4 regions of the Sphaerisporangium dianthi genome follow, and region 1 is predicted to be linked to each of the others. Evidence: riboswitches for the same ligand, from Rfam matches in the RefSeq annotation. Region 1 holds a riboswitch; each other region holds the start of a gene.

Region 1 (3,352 bases):
TAGCCCTGCTGGGCCTCCTGCTGGCCGTACTGTGCGTGCTGGCCGTACTGCGCCTGCTGGGCCTCCTGCTGGCCGTACTGGGCCTGCTGGCCGTAGCCCTGCTGGGCCTCCTGCTGGCCGTAGGGCTGCTGCTGGCCGTACGCCTGGCCCTGCTGGCCGTAGGGCTGCTGGCCATAGCCGCCGCCCTGCTGGCCGTACGCGCCCTGCTGCTGACCGTAGGGCGGCTGCGCCGCCTGCTGGCCGTAGCCCTGCTGGGCCTCCTGCTGCCCGTACTGACCGTACTGCGGCTGCTGGCCGTACTGCCCCTGCTGCTGGCCGTACGACTGCTGCCCTTGCTGGCCGTACTGCTGCTGCCCGTAGCCCTGCCCCTGGGACTGCTGAGGATAGGACGGCTGGCCGTACGCTCCGGTCCCGCCCTGCTGACCGTAGGAGCCCGGCTGCCCGTAAGAGCCCGTCCCTGCCTGCTGCCCGTAGGCCCCCTGCTGGCCGTAGCCCTGCTGGGGCTGGGCCGCGTGCTCGGAGGTGGGCTGGGGACGGTGGACGACGGTCACCTCCGGATCGATGCCCGGGGGGTTCTGCTGCCCATATTGCGGAGAGCCGGAGGACGAATGACCGTCGTCCGGCTCATCGCGTGGGTACGGCGGCTGTCCGGTGCTCACCGTGTCACCTCACTTCGGCTTCGCACGTGTCCTCTGTCAGGCGCACATGCCGTGATGTTGCCAAGGTAGCGACAGCGGCATCAACAGTCACCTTTCCATTCCGTCACCGGGAGGGTCAAGATCGCGGACTCAGGTGCAGCAACATGCGCGTGTTACCGAGAGTGTTCGGCTTGACGTGCTCCAGGTCGAGGAACTCGGCGACGCCCTCGTCATAGGAGTCCAGCAACTCGGCGTAGACCTCCGGGGACACCGGCGTCCCCTGGATCGGGACGAAACCGTGCCTGGCGAAGAACGCGACCTCGAAGGTCAGGCAGAAGACGCGCCGGACCTCCAGTTCGCGGGCGGCCTCGATGAGCGCGGCGACGATCATGTGGCCGACGCCCAGGCCGCGGCAGGCGTCGTCGACGGCGACCGTGCGGATCTCCGCGAGGTCCTCCCAGAGCACATGGAGGGCTCCGCAGCCCACCACCGCGCCGTCACGCTCGGCCACCCAGAACTCCTGGACGTCCTCGTAAAGGGTCACGGTCGATTTGCGCAGAAGGCGCGGCCCGTCACCGGAGTAGGTGTCGACCAGTCGCCGGATCACCCGGACGTCGGAGGTGCGGGCCCGCCTCACGACGGACACGCCTGCGGCCGGTACGCGCTGCGCTGCCTGCTCCATGAGGGGCCAGCGTATCGGCCCTCCCGCGGACGCCACCGCACGCCGCCGCCACCGCTCCGCCATATCGGTCTGTCCGAAACACCTGGCAACTCTGCGCCGGGATCGCACAGCGTCACCCTTCGGGCGCAGTGGGTGTGCGCGGCCGGGCGGTCCGGCGACGCGCGACACGACAAGGTCCCGGACCTGCGGATTTCCGTGGCATCAGCGCTCGGACACCGGGTAACCGCAGCTCGGCGCGGGTGCGCGGCGCTCACGCGTGTGATCTCTCCGTGATACCCCGGTTGTGCAACCTCAACAGAATTCGCAGTTCTGGTTGAGCAGGAACCAGGACTGCACTAGTGTCCAGCGTCAATGTCGGTCATCGCTCCGCGGTGGCCGCACCGCCTAATTCCCACCTCGTCCGAGCGGCGGGAAACCGGGGACCCAAAGGTGGGAGACGGGGAAACCCCCGCGCCCCCACCACCCCTGGGGTGAATCCGAGAAGGAGGCATCGCGATCCTCCATGGTCACGTTCTCGGTAGGGCTGCTCCGGCCCGAACCCGTCAGCTAACCCGGTAGGCGGCCTTGGGAAGGAGCTTGTTGGTGCAGCCTAGGCGCACGCCTGGAATGAGCGCGGGAAGACACGCCCGCGCACGAGAACGCGGCCTCCGTGCCCGGTTCGGCGGCGCCCCGACGGCGTCCTGGCGCCTTCCACGCCGCATCGCGCTGGTCACCACGGCGCTGATGGCGCTCACGTTCGGCTCGCCCCTGGTGGCCGCGACGGCCGAGCCCAAGCCCAGCCTCAACGATCTCAAGAACCAGGTCGAGCACCTCTACAACCAGATCGAGTCGCTCACCGAGCAGTACAACGGCCAGAAGGAACGGCTCAAGCAGGCGCAGCGGTCGGCCGAACTGGCCAAGAAGACCCTCGTCAAGAGCGAGGCCGACCTCGAGGCCAAGCGCGCCAAGGCCGGCATGTACGCCCAGGACGCCTACATGACGGGCGGTCTCGGCTCGCCTTTCAACCTGGCCATGACCGCCGACCCCGACGCCTACCTCGACCGCGTGGCCACGACCTATGCCCTGCAGTTGCAGCAGGGTGAGGAGGTCGCCCAGATCAGCAAGGCGATGGCGAACGCCGAGCGCGCCAAGGCCGGCGCCAAGGCCCGCGAGGCCGAGGTGAAGAAGCTCGTCACCGACCTCGCCTCGCACCGCGACAAGATCCGCGGCCTGGTCGCCAGGACCGAGAGCAGCCTGTTCAAGCGCGCGCTGTCCCAGGCGGGCCAGACGTTCGGCAGGGCCACGAAGATCGACATTCCGATCCCGGGCGAGGGCAAGGCGGCCCAGGCCGCCAAGTGGGCGCTGACCCAGCAGCTCAAGCCGTACGTCTGGGGCGCGGCGGGGCCGCGCACCTTCGACTGCTCCGGCCTGGTCATGTGGGCCTACCAGAAGGTCGGCATCAGCCTGCCGCACTACACCGGCGACCAGTGGACCGCGGGCACGCACGTGTCCCGGGAGGAACTGCGCCCCGGCGACCTGGTCTTCTTCTACAACGACCTGCACCACGTCGGCATCTACATCGGCGGCGGCATGATGGTGCACGCCCCGCGCACCGGTGACGTCGTCCGGGTGGTCCCATTGGGCAACCGCCCGTTCGCGGGTGGAGTGCGCATCGCCGACTAGTGCGCCAGGTCGCGGCCGGGCCGCGGGCCTGAGCCGGACCGCGGACCTGCGCCGGACCGCGGCCCCGAGCCGGGACGGCGTACCGGGCGCATGCCGGATGCCGCGTGCGGGCGATGCGCACGCGGCGGACGGGCGGCGCCGCCGCGCCGCCCGGGTCGGAGGTGGTGGCGCCGCCTGCCACCCGGGCCGGATGAATCGGCGCCGCCCGCGCCGGCACAGCCGGAGGATCGGGCCGCCCGGCGCGCGTCAGATGAGGCGCCGCCGCGCCGCCCAGGCCACGGCCTCGATGGCGGTGGCCACGCCTATGCGGTCGCAGATGCCGCGCAGGCGGCGTCGCACGGTGCGGCCGCTCACGTCGAGCCGCCGCCCG
Region 2 (3,352 bases), on a different contig from region 1:
GCCCATGGGGTGCGCGGGCGGGCAGTGCAGGTTGGTGGTCCAGCGACCGCCCCGGATCACCACCGGCGGGTGATGGCCGCGGTTGACCCAGGTCAGCATTCCGGTGGAGAGGTCCAGTTCGGCCATGATCGCGGTGACGAACCGGGTGCCCCGGCCGAACTCCTGTATCAAGGTGCGTTCGATCGCCTCGCCGGTCTCTATCAGGTCGGCGCCCTGGCGGCGGTTGTTGCGGCAGGCGGCGACCGCCAGGGAGGCGGTGAGCCCGGCGGAGACGTCGTGGCCCATGGCGTCGAATACCGCCAGGTACACCTTGTCGTCGGCGATGGCGTAGTCGAAGGCGTCCCCGCCGACCTCGTAGGCCGGCTCCAGGGCGGCGCTGATGACCACCTGCTCGCACGCGAAGGCCAGCGGCGGCATCAGGTTCCACTGCATCTCGGCGGCCACGTGCATCGGCCGGGTGCGCACCAGCCGGGCGAAGGAATCGCTGTGGGAGCGCTTGCTCACCACCAGCAACGCGATCAGCGACGCCAGGGCCCGCATGTCGTCCTGCGACGCGTGGTGGGCGTCGGCGATCGATATCCGCAGCACTCCGAGCCGTTCTGTGCCGTCCAGCAGCGGCACCCAGTAATGACCAGGGCCGCCGTCGTCGCCGGACGGCTCCAGGATGCGCGTCTCCCGGAAGGCCCGGCCCGCCGCCGTCGTGTCGATGCGCAGCTCGTCCGCCTCGGGGCCCGCGCCCTCGCCGGCATTGTCGCCGCGCCCGGTGCACAGGCGCAGCACGTCCTGCTGCAGGTCGACGAGGTAGATCAGCACGTCGCTCAGCCCGGCGTACCCCGCGTGTTCGTGGACCAGGTAAGGCACGCCCTCGAAGGCGGTCACGTGACTGGCTTCGAGTATCCCGGCGAGCATTCGCGCCGTTCCGGCCTCTACCACGTTTCCGGCCACATGGGACCACCCGCATCTCTCGACGACCTTGCACTACCCTCGCCCCGATGACCGGTGACCGGCCGGCGGTTCGCGATTCGAACGCCGAATCCTCCTGCGGGCCAGGAAGACGGGCGGCGCGCGCCGTGCGGACGGATCCGACCTGACGCGGCACGCGCCACATACCCCTCAGCGGCGGCCGAAACCCCGGCCCGTCGTAGATACTCCTTTGCCGGCGACGCCCTCGGCCGAGATCACCTGCTGGGAGCCGTGGTGCTCTCCCGGACGATCAGATCGGTGGTCAGAATGAGGCGGCTGTGCGGCAGGGGTTCGCCGCCGGCGAGTGCGATCACCATGGACGCGGCGGCCCGGCCCATCTCGCCGAGCGGCTGGCGGACGGTGGTGAGCGGAGGGGGCACCCACCGCGCCGGCGTCAGGTCGTCGAATCCGACCACGCTGACGTCGCCGGGAACCTTCAGAGAGTGGTGGGTCGCGTCATCGCCGCAGGCGGGCCCCAGGCGGCGGCGGTATCCCAAGGAGAGTTTTGTCTGATTTGCACCGTTATGGGGTTTGGTGTACCTTTGTGGATAGCGGCATACGTGACCATGGCCTGCGCTGTCGGGTCCGTTGCCGGTTCGTTGCCCAGATCGCGCGTGCCCGGGGAGCAGCCCCGATGAGGATACGCGCTCGCTGAATCCGCACTCGCGGAGCCGGGGAACCAATCTTTCCAGGGTGTATCGGAGCGCCGGCCCCAAGGGCCCGCCCGCAGGGCCTTTCTCGCCTGAACCCGTCAGTTGACCCGGTAAGCGGCATGGAAGCTAGGAGCCAATCTCTACATGCCCTCTCGTCGGCTTGCCTCGATCGCCCGCTCCCTCGGTAACCACGTCGGCCTCTCCGGCGACCGCCTCCGCGCGGCCGTCGCAGGTGTGGCCCTGGCCGCGTCCGCCGCCACGGCGACCGTCGTCCTGACCGGCCCGGCGGACGCCGCCGCGCCCGCCGCCGCGCCCGCCGCCGCGCACGCCGACTCGGTCCACACCTACGGCCAGGACGTCTCCTCCTACGAGTCGGATCACGACTGGAACGCCAGCCCGGCCCAGTTCGGCATCATCAAGGCCACCGAGGGCCTGACCTTCCGCGACTCCTCCTTCGCCCGCCACTGGCAGGAACTGGCGAAGAAGGGCATCGTCCGCGGCGCCTACCACTACGGCCATCCCGGCGACGACCCCATCGCCGAGGCCGACCACTTCCTGTCGGTGGTGAACGCCCAGCCCGGCAAGCGCGGCGACCTGCTGGTGCTGGACCTGGAGACGGCTGACGGTCAGTCCGTCGAGCATGTCAACACCTGGGCCAAGACCTGGCTGGCCCATGTGAAGGCCAAGACCGGCATCACCCCGCTGTTCTACAGCGGCTGGAACTTCGCCGACACCTACGGCCACGGCCTTCAGGCCTACCCCCTGTGGGTGGCCTACTACGGCAGGGCGCAGGGGGACGTCACGCCGCCCGCCGACTGGAAGACCTGGACCATCCACCAGTACACCGACGTCCCGATCGACCAGAACGTCTCTTCGCTGACCCCCGGCCAGCTGCGCGCCCTCGGCCGCCGCTGAGGGGCGGGCAGGCCTGGCGGACGCCCGTTCGCGCGGGATCGCGCCGGATTCGGAATGATGCCGGCGGCGGCGTGATCGTCGCCGGCGAGTCCACCGTAGAGATCAAATTCGAACCTGTGTACGAGTCTGTGGAAACTGTGGATAACTCCGCCGGCCCCGGCCCGGACTCGTCGCTCTCGCCCTCGCCCGCCACCGGCGGGTCGCCGCCCGAGGCCTGATGCGGCAGGCCGGTCTGTGGGTGCTTTATCCGCCTATTCAGAGAAACGATCCGAGATGGGAAGAAACCTCACCCGCCTCGGGTTCCTCCGGACCGGAAGCCTTCCGCCGGTGTGACCATTACGGCACAACGGGGATCACGGGAGGGCCGAATGAGTGACGATCCGATGCTTCCAGAGGCCGTGGCCAAGGCGCTGGAGAGGTACCGCGAGGCGCTCGCCGAGCACGGGATGAGCTGGGGCGAGCCCCCGATCGCCTACGTCAGGTCGATGAGCCCGTCGCGGTTCGTCGACGACGAGGCGTTCTTCCGGGCCGCCGCGGGCCGGGTGCGAGCCGAGCATCCGGACAGCAGCGACGCCGAGCGCGAAATCCTGGTGCGCGAGCTGGACTTCGACGAGGTGCTCAGAGACGCGCTCGACGAGGAACCGCCCGAGGGACTGGCCGTGCTGCGGCTCACGCCGTCGGGCCACCGGCTGGACGGCCGGCCGCGCATCGTGCTCGAACCCGGCGGCGGAGCGCTCCCGCTGACGCTGCTGATCGACAACGGCCGCGCGGCCGAGGCCGAGGTCGGCGTCGGCGGCCAGGTGTACCGCGTCGCCCCCGGC
Region 3 (3,352 bases), on a different contig from region 1:
CCCGTATGGACCAGGACGAGCTGCAGGCGCTGTCGCCCAGGGAGCTGCACGACAGGGCGGTGCGCTACGCGGTCACGCACGGCGACCTCGGCTTCCTGTGGGACCTTCTCAAGGTGATCCCGGCGGCCGAGGCCGCGAGCGGTCACGCCGACGAGACGGCCAACGACCTCAGCCGGGTGTCGGCCTTGCTGAGCGACGCCATGGCCTCCGGCGAGGGGGAACTCGGCGAAGCGCTGCGCCCGGTGTACCTCGCCTACCTGTCCAAGCACCCCGACGCCTGAGGGTCCCCGGCCCGCTCTTAGGCTCCAGGCATGACATCGGTGAACGTTGAGCGTACTGAGACCGGCTTCGTGGCCCGCAACGGCCGCGGGGCCGAGGTCGCCATGGGCAGCGGCGACGAAGAAGGCGTCTTCACCCCGGTAGAGCTGTTGCTCGCCGCGGTGGGCGGGTGCAACATCGTGACCGTCGAGCCGCTCACCGCCAAGCGCGGCCACCGGCTCGTGCGGCTGGCGATGACGGTCCAGGCGGAGAAGATCGAGCCCACGCTGCTCGGGCCGGTCACGATCACCTACGACGTCGAACTGCCCGAGGGCGACGCCGAGGCGGACGAGGTCTTCCGCGCCGTCGCGCATCGAGTGCACGAGCGGCACTGCACCGTCAGCCGGTCGCTGCAGAAGGGCACCGAGGTCACCGTCGAACTACCCGATTAGCCGCCCGGGCCGCCGGGTCATCCCGTACCCGGTCATGCCCGCGACTTAGACCGAATCTATACCGTGCGATGACGAGCGCCTCAGGCCCCGGTATGTAGTGTTAAGGCAGGTCAAGGGGGATGCGACCCGCGCCCGGAAGGGCGCAGCGAAGCTTTCACCAAAAGGACGCGGTGGGGGACCGCGTCCGTACAGCGGGACCGCCCGATGCGTTTGGGGGAAGGCATCGGCGCTGGACCGTGAGAGATCGGGGCCGGACAGGCGGGGGACTGTCCGGCCCCGACTCATGTCCACCCCCACCCCCGGGCATCCGCTCTCATGGCACGAGCCGAGCCCGCTCTCGGGGTACGAAGCCCCAATGCCTGTCGTGCTGGTGCCGGCGCCGCTTCCTTTGCCAATGAGGGGCCTTTACCCAAGAGGGCTCGATGGGCCGGGTGAAGAGAGATGTGACGCCCCATTCTCACCTTGAGTCACAGCAGTCACATGCGTATGGCCTTGATGGCTCCCGCTGGGGTGAATTGCCCGATATGTTGGTGTTCATGCCCGATAGGTAGATCTTCTAATGCTTTGTAGACACTTCGTTTGCTTTGTCCTGACTTGACCGGTAACGTCTTCTACCAGAACGGACGGTGACCTGGTCTTCAGCAGGAAGGCCGCCGACCGAACGTCGAGTCCCACCGGGCCTACCGGCCCACGGGAACCGGGGACCCATGTCCTTTGGGGTGAATCCGCGCGAGCGGTAGGGCGAACTCCACGCCCGAACCCGTCAGCTAACTCGGTAGACGTCATTGGAGAGGAGACTCGAGTGGACACACCGCCCCACTCCGTCCTCCGGGCGACCCTAGACCCGGATCTTGCCGTCAGAAGCGGCACACAAGTCGGCTTGTAACCAGCCGACCGGGCGATTCGCAGCAGCCTTGCGACGCGGTGGCCTCGACGCCACCTGCCCGACCGACCCACGTAAGAAGCGCTCGCGCAGCGGTAGACCATGCCCTTGTCGCCCCACTAGCGACTGCGAACGCTTCCTCTCCCGGCGCCGAACCCTCTTGACCGAACTCGGAGCCCGGGTCCCTTGTCTTCTGATGAAAGATCCTGCCCTCCCATGTCTTTTTTCACGAACACCCCCAAATATCGCGTGGTTTGCAGCGTCGTCGGTGCGGCGATCGTCTGCACCGCAGTGGCCGGCACGACCACGGCCCACGCCGCCAGCTCGCCTGAGCGCAGCAAGGACGGCGTCGCCGCCGCCACCACCCAGCGGGTCATGTTGAAGGGCTCGACGAAGGCCTCCTACTTCTGGGACGACTCCTCCGGCCGCGCCGGTGACACCGGTCTGCCGGCCATCGGCAAGCCGATGCAGAAGGGCCTGTTCGCCAGCCCGAGCTGGCCGCTCGGCACCGAAGGCTATGTGGTCTACAACGGCAAGAAGGCGCCGTTCTTCATCGGCGACCGCGGCCCTGGCATCCCCTCCCAGAGCGGCGTCATGCTCGACATGGACGGCAAGACGTTCGCCGAACTGACCGGCGGCGACTTCAACGACTCCAGCCTGATGGTGACGGGCTTCGGCGCCGGCCACATCAAGGTCGACTACGTCATCACCAAGTGGGGCAAGGGCCCGGGCAAGAAGAACGCCCCGGTCCCGTTCTCCGACGGAGCCTGGGGCGTCTACGACCGCGACCCCGCCGAGCCCACCCTGGCGCTCGTCTCCGCCCCCTGATCCTCAGCTTGATCCACAGCTTGTCCCCTCGGCGCACATCCAGGCCGGCCGGAGCCCTGTGCTCCGGCGCCTCCCCGGGGAATGGGCGTGCCGGTGCTTCCCCCTGGTACCGGCACGCCGACCTCCCGCCGATGTGCGTAGCTTCGCCGGGACTGCTAAAGTCGCCGTAGTTGATGCGCCGCTAGCTCAGTTGGTTAGAGCAGCTGACTCTTAATCAGCGGGTCCGGGGTTCGAGTCCCTGGCGGCGCACCACGGTCAACACCGATGACCTGGGCATCCTCCCTACGGGGAGGGTGCCCACAGTCATTTCCGGCCCTCGCCGCATGGGCCCTGCGACCACGTGCGCGGCAAGGTCCCCCACCGCGTGCGCATGAGGGCGCCGCCGAGGCCCGAGCCCGGAACGTCACTGCCTCCGCGATCGGTGGGTAGCAGACCCGGGAAGACGGCGGCCCGCGCCGTGAGGGCGGGCGCCGCGGACCGGAGAGCGGAGAGAGCCATGACGGTGAAGCTGAACAAGAAGGCGTACGACCACGCGAAGAGCCTGGCGAAGGACAAGCAGTTCAAGCTTGACGAGATGGGCGACTGGAGCGAGCACCAGCCGTCGACCGACCAGGAGAACGCGTTTATCGAGAAGCACGGCATGGACGAGTACGCCAAGTGGCATCTGGGCGTGGACGACGAGCAGGACGAGTCGAACAAGGGCCGGTACAAGTTCCCCTTCGGGGACTTCAAGAAGGCCCACCGGTGCGGTGTCATCGCGGTGAAGATGCGGGCGGCGCAGAGGGACTACGACGACATCGAGAAGGCGGCCGACCACCTGAAGGACATGCTCGACGAGTTGATGTGACCCGGTGTCCCCGCGCGCGGGACGCCCTGGGCGTGCCGGGCGTCCATGGCGCGCGGGGCGTCGGCGCGGCCGGGTGCGGCGTGC
Region 4 (3,352 bases), on a different contig from region 1:
CGAGGTAGCGGTCGCGGTGGATCAGCCCGTTGCGCACCAGGGAGGTGCCGAGGACCACGGTGCTCTCGGGCGGGCGCGGATGGGAGCGCGCGGGCTGGGAGCGCAGCCAGGCGAAATCGTGGGTGATCAGCTCGGCGCCGAGCCCGCGCACGGCGGCGGCCAGCCCGGCGGGGACGGGCAGCGCGGTGAACACGGTGAGCCGTCCCGCCCTGGCCGCCGCGCGCAGGCGGATCCCCGCCGCGACGCCGAGGGCCCGCCGGGTCGGCCTCGCCTCGGCGCGGGCGCGCAGCAGCGGGGCACCGAGGCCGGCGGTCAGCAGTTCGAGCAGGCGGATCGTGGCCAGGCCGTCGTCGACGAGGACCATGCGCGAGGGAAAGGCGGTCAGCGACGTGAGCTGGAGCCTGCCGGAGAAGGCGTCGCCGAGCACCCAGGCGGCGTGCCGCCCTGGGCGGGGCATGCCCGCTTCGGCGGCCTCGATGCGCAGTCCGGGGGGAAGGTCGAGCGCGTCCAGCTCGGCCCGGGTCACGCCCAGGCCCGGCAGCCTGCCACGGGTCACCACGCGCGTGTCAGGCCCGATCACGCCGGCGTGCCGCGCCTCGACCGCGCACAGCAACTGGAGGGGAGACTCCACCCAGGCGACGGCCGACCCCTGCTCCCGCACGCGGCTTCGACCGTTCCTCTCCACGCCGGGCATTGACACGTTCACGACGCATGCAACCTAGCCCGGCGACCCTACGAAGGAGGGAACAGACGATGAACGGCGGCCGACGACGGCCGGGCCGTTGTCCGGTCGCGTGCCTCGCCGCCCGCGTCACGCCCGTAACTTTCGCCCCATTTGACACGCAAGGGCACGGGCGTTTCAAGTATCACTCGCGCAGCGCCGCCCCAGCGGGGCCCGGCACCGGGAGCCCGGAGCGACGACCGCGGTACCCTACCCATGTCGCCGCAGGTCAACCACGCGACCATGTCAGGCGCCCGGCCGGTGCGCGCCTTTTTGCCACCGCAAGCCCGGACAGCCTTAAGAGATTTGTCCTACTTGCATCATGTTTGTCCGATGTATTACTCTCGTAGGAATCCCGGCAAGGGAACCGCCCATCAGGGCGAAAACCCCGTGCCGATGAGATTGCCCGGCGCGGCCGGTCCTCTGCGGAGAGCCCTCTCCCGCCGTCACGCGCCACCGCCGAGTCCGCTCCCACGCGGAGCCGGGGACCCACCTCCCTTGGGGTGAATCGATCGCGCCCGCCCACGGACGCGACCGTAGGGCGAACCTTCACGCCCGAACCCGTCAGCTAACCCGGTAGGCGGCTGGACGAAGGAGTTTCAGCTTGTCCATGTTCACACATCGGCTTCTGGATGCCCCGAAGAATCAGCTGAAGGCTTTCACGTTGGGCAGCCTGGTGCTCGCCCAGGTCGTCACCGGCACCGCGCTCGCCGCGCACGCCGACACCTCTCCCGCCAAGGACAACGTCATCGCCGCCGCGCGCGAAGAGGCGGCCAAGACGGCGAAGATGCCGTCCCGGCAGGTCTCCGCCGAGCAGCTGCTGGCACTGGCGGAGAAGCAGGTCGGCATCTCCGAGAACGGCTCGGGCGGCGGCACCAAGTTCCACGCCTGGTACATGAGCTCCCCGCGCGCCAAAGAGACGGTGGCCCGCGACACCGGCACGATCGCCGGGTACGCCGACGCCGCCTGGTGCGACATGTTCGTCTCCTGGGTCGGCACCCAGCTCGGCCTGCAGGACACCGTCGGCACCGACGCCTACACCGTCGCCCACGCCAAGTGGTTCGCCGGCCACGACCGCTGGGGCACCACCCCGAAGCCCGGCGCCGTGGTGTTCTTCTCCTTCAACGGCGGCAAGAGCTTCGACGACATCGAGCACGTCGGCTTCGTCATCAAGGACAACGGCGACGGCACCATCAAGACCGTCGAGGGGAACACCGACGGCGGCAAGGTCGAGATCCGCACCCGGCCGGCCTCGCAGATCGTGGGATACGGCTACCCCAGCTACGCCGCCTAAGCCTCTTCTCCCCCCTCCGGTGCCTCATCCCATGGCGTCCTCGCCGCCTCCCCGCAAGAGGGCGCCCCGCCGACGCCGCACGGCCGGTCCTCTCCGCCGGCCCTGCGGCGCCGGCGCCCGTCCGGCTCCCGCACGGTCCGGGCCGGGCCTCCGGAGGCCCTCGGACGCCTCCGCCCGTGGCGCATGGATGATTTGCGCCCGACTGTGCCGCATGCGATGGGAGCGCTCCCAATGCTGCCAAAGGGGTATATGGGAGTGCGTCGACGGTTTTCGAGCTCCTAATCGCCCCAGGAGTAACAGTTAGGTTTCAGCATATTGACGCCAGCATTGCCTGTCGGGGACCCTTCGTGGGAGCGCTCCCAAATATCGCTCGCAGGTTCACCCCCGCGAGATCACGACTTGAGGGATCCAGCACATCGTGGGCCCGACTGTCGGGGCCGGCCCTCGATGCACCTCCCAATGATCGGGCAACCACCTGAGAGGGGTCCGGAAAATGATGAAGAAAATGCGCCGCGGGAGGCTACTCGCGGTCGCATCGGTGATGACGGCCGCGCTTGGCATCACCACCGCTTGCTCCTCCGGCGACACCGGCGGCGCCGCCGGCGGCTCGTCCTCGGCCGCGCCCGCCGAGAAGATCACCCTTACGCTGCAGACCTTCGGTGGCGGCACCAACTTCGGCTACAAGGCCGCCGTTGAGAAGTGGAACAGCGAGCACCCCAACGTTCAGGTCAAGTACAACAACCTGACCGACAGCTTCGAGAACGTCTACTGGCCCCAGATGCTGCAGTGGCTGCAGTCGGGGACCGGCGCCGGTGACGTGGTCGGCATCGACGAGGGCGGCATGGGTCTGGCCAAGGCCCGTCCGCAGTTCTTCGCCGACCTCGGCCAGTACGGCCTGCAGAGCCGCCAGGCCGACTTCCCCGCCTGGAAGTGGGAGAACGGCGTCAACACCGAGGGCAAGCTGTTCGCTCTCGGCACCGACGTCGGCGGCATGAGCATCTGCTACCGCTCCGACCTGTTCAAGAAGGCCGGCCTGCCCACCGACCGCGAAGAGGTCGGCAAGCTCTGGAGCGGCGGCTGGGACAACTTCATCAAGGCCGGGCAGGACTTCCAGGCCAAGGTGAAGGACGCCAAGTTCGTCGACAGCATCAACACCATCTACAACGTGGTGCTGGCGCAGGAGGCCGCGAAGAACGGCAACGTCAGCTACTTCGACAAGAACCAGCAGCTCATCGTGGACAAGAACCCGGCCGTCAAGACCTCGTTCGACCTCGCCACGAAGATCAGCCAGACCGGCCTGACCGCCAAGCTGCAGAACTTCACCGACGGGTGGAACA

Evidence for each region. Region 1 has a riboswitch for cyclic di-AMP ahead of ACFO60_RS23475 (C40 family peptidase). Riboswitches for the same ligand answer to the same signal wherever they lie in the genome.
Region 2: it holds a riboswitch for cyclic di-AMP, as region 1 does, so the genes downstream of both, ACFO60_RS07860 (glycoside hydrolase family 25 protein) here and ACFO60_RS23475 (C40 family peptidase) in region 1, are expected to answer to the same signal.
Region 3: it holds a riboswitch for cyclic di-AMP, as region 1 does, so the genes downstream of both, ACFO60_RS22435 (hypothetical protein) here and ACFO60_RS23475 (C40 family peptidase) in region 1, are expected to answer to the same signal.
Region 4: it holds a riboswitch for cyclic di-AMP, as region 1 does, so the genes downstream of both, ACFO60_RS07495 (CHAP domain-containing protein) here and ACFO60_RS23475 (C40 family peptidase) in region 1, are expected to answer to the same signal.

What each region holds. Positions count from the first base shown of each region.
Region 1 is NZ_JBHSFP010000017.1:72,382-75,733, reverse strand. Features, by position in the region: gene ACFO60_RS23485 (RDD family protein) at 1-659, opposite strand, end outside; gene ACFO60_RS23480 (amino-acid N-acetyltransferase) at 775-1,320, opposite strand; cyclic di-AMP (ydaO/yuaA leader) riboswitch at 1,692-1,897, shown strand; gene ACFO60_RS23475 (C40 family peptidase) at 1,927-2,982, shown strand; gene ACFO60_RS23470 (helix-turn-helix domain-containing protein) at 3,229-3,352, opposite strand, start outside.
Region 2 is NZ_JBHSFP010000004.1:3,968-7,319, reverse strand. Features, by position in the region: gene ACFO60_RS07870 (PP2C family protein-serine/threonine phosphatase) at 1-879, opposite strand, end outside; gene ACFO60_RS07865 (substrate-binding domain-containing protein) at 1,179-1,460, opposite strand; cyclic di-AMP (ydaO/yuaA leader) riboswitch at 1,603-1,748, shown strand; gene ACFO60_RS07860 (glycoside hydrolase family 25 protein) at 1,761-2,531, shown strand; gene ACFO60_RS07855 (CehA/McbA family metallohydrolase) at 2,900-3,352, shown strand, end outside.
Region 3 is NZ_JBHSFP010000016.1:52,389-55,740, reverse strand. Features, by position in the region: gene ACFO60_RS22445 (hypothetical protein) at 6-281, shown strand; gene ACFO60_RS22440 (OsmC family protein) at 312-710, shown strand; cyclic di-AMP (ydaO/yuaA leader) riboswitch at 1,373-1,507, shown strand; gene ACFO60_RS22435 (hypothetical protein) at 1,810-2,421, shown strand; tRNA gene ACFO60_RS22430 (tRNA-Lys) at 2,597-2,673, shown strand; gene ACFO60_RS22425 (hypothetical protein) at 2,918-3,268, shown strand.
Region 4 is NZ_JBHSFP010000003.1:327,517-330,868, reverse strand. Features, by position in the region: gene ACFO60_RS07500 (hypothetical protein) at 1-661, opposite strand, end outside; cyclic di-AMP (ydaO/yuaA leader) riboswitch at 1,169-1,320, shown strand; gene ACFO60_RS07495 (CHAP domain-containing protein) at 1,386-2,015, shown strand; gene ACFO60_RS07490 (ABC transporter substrate-binding protein) at 2,557-3,352, shown strand, end outside.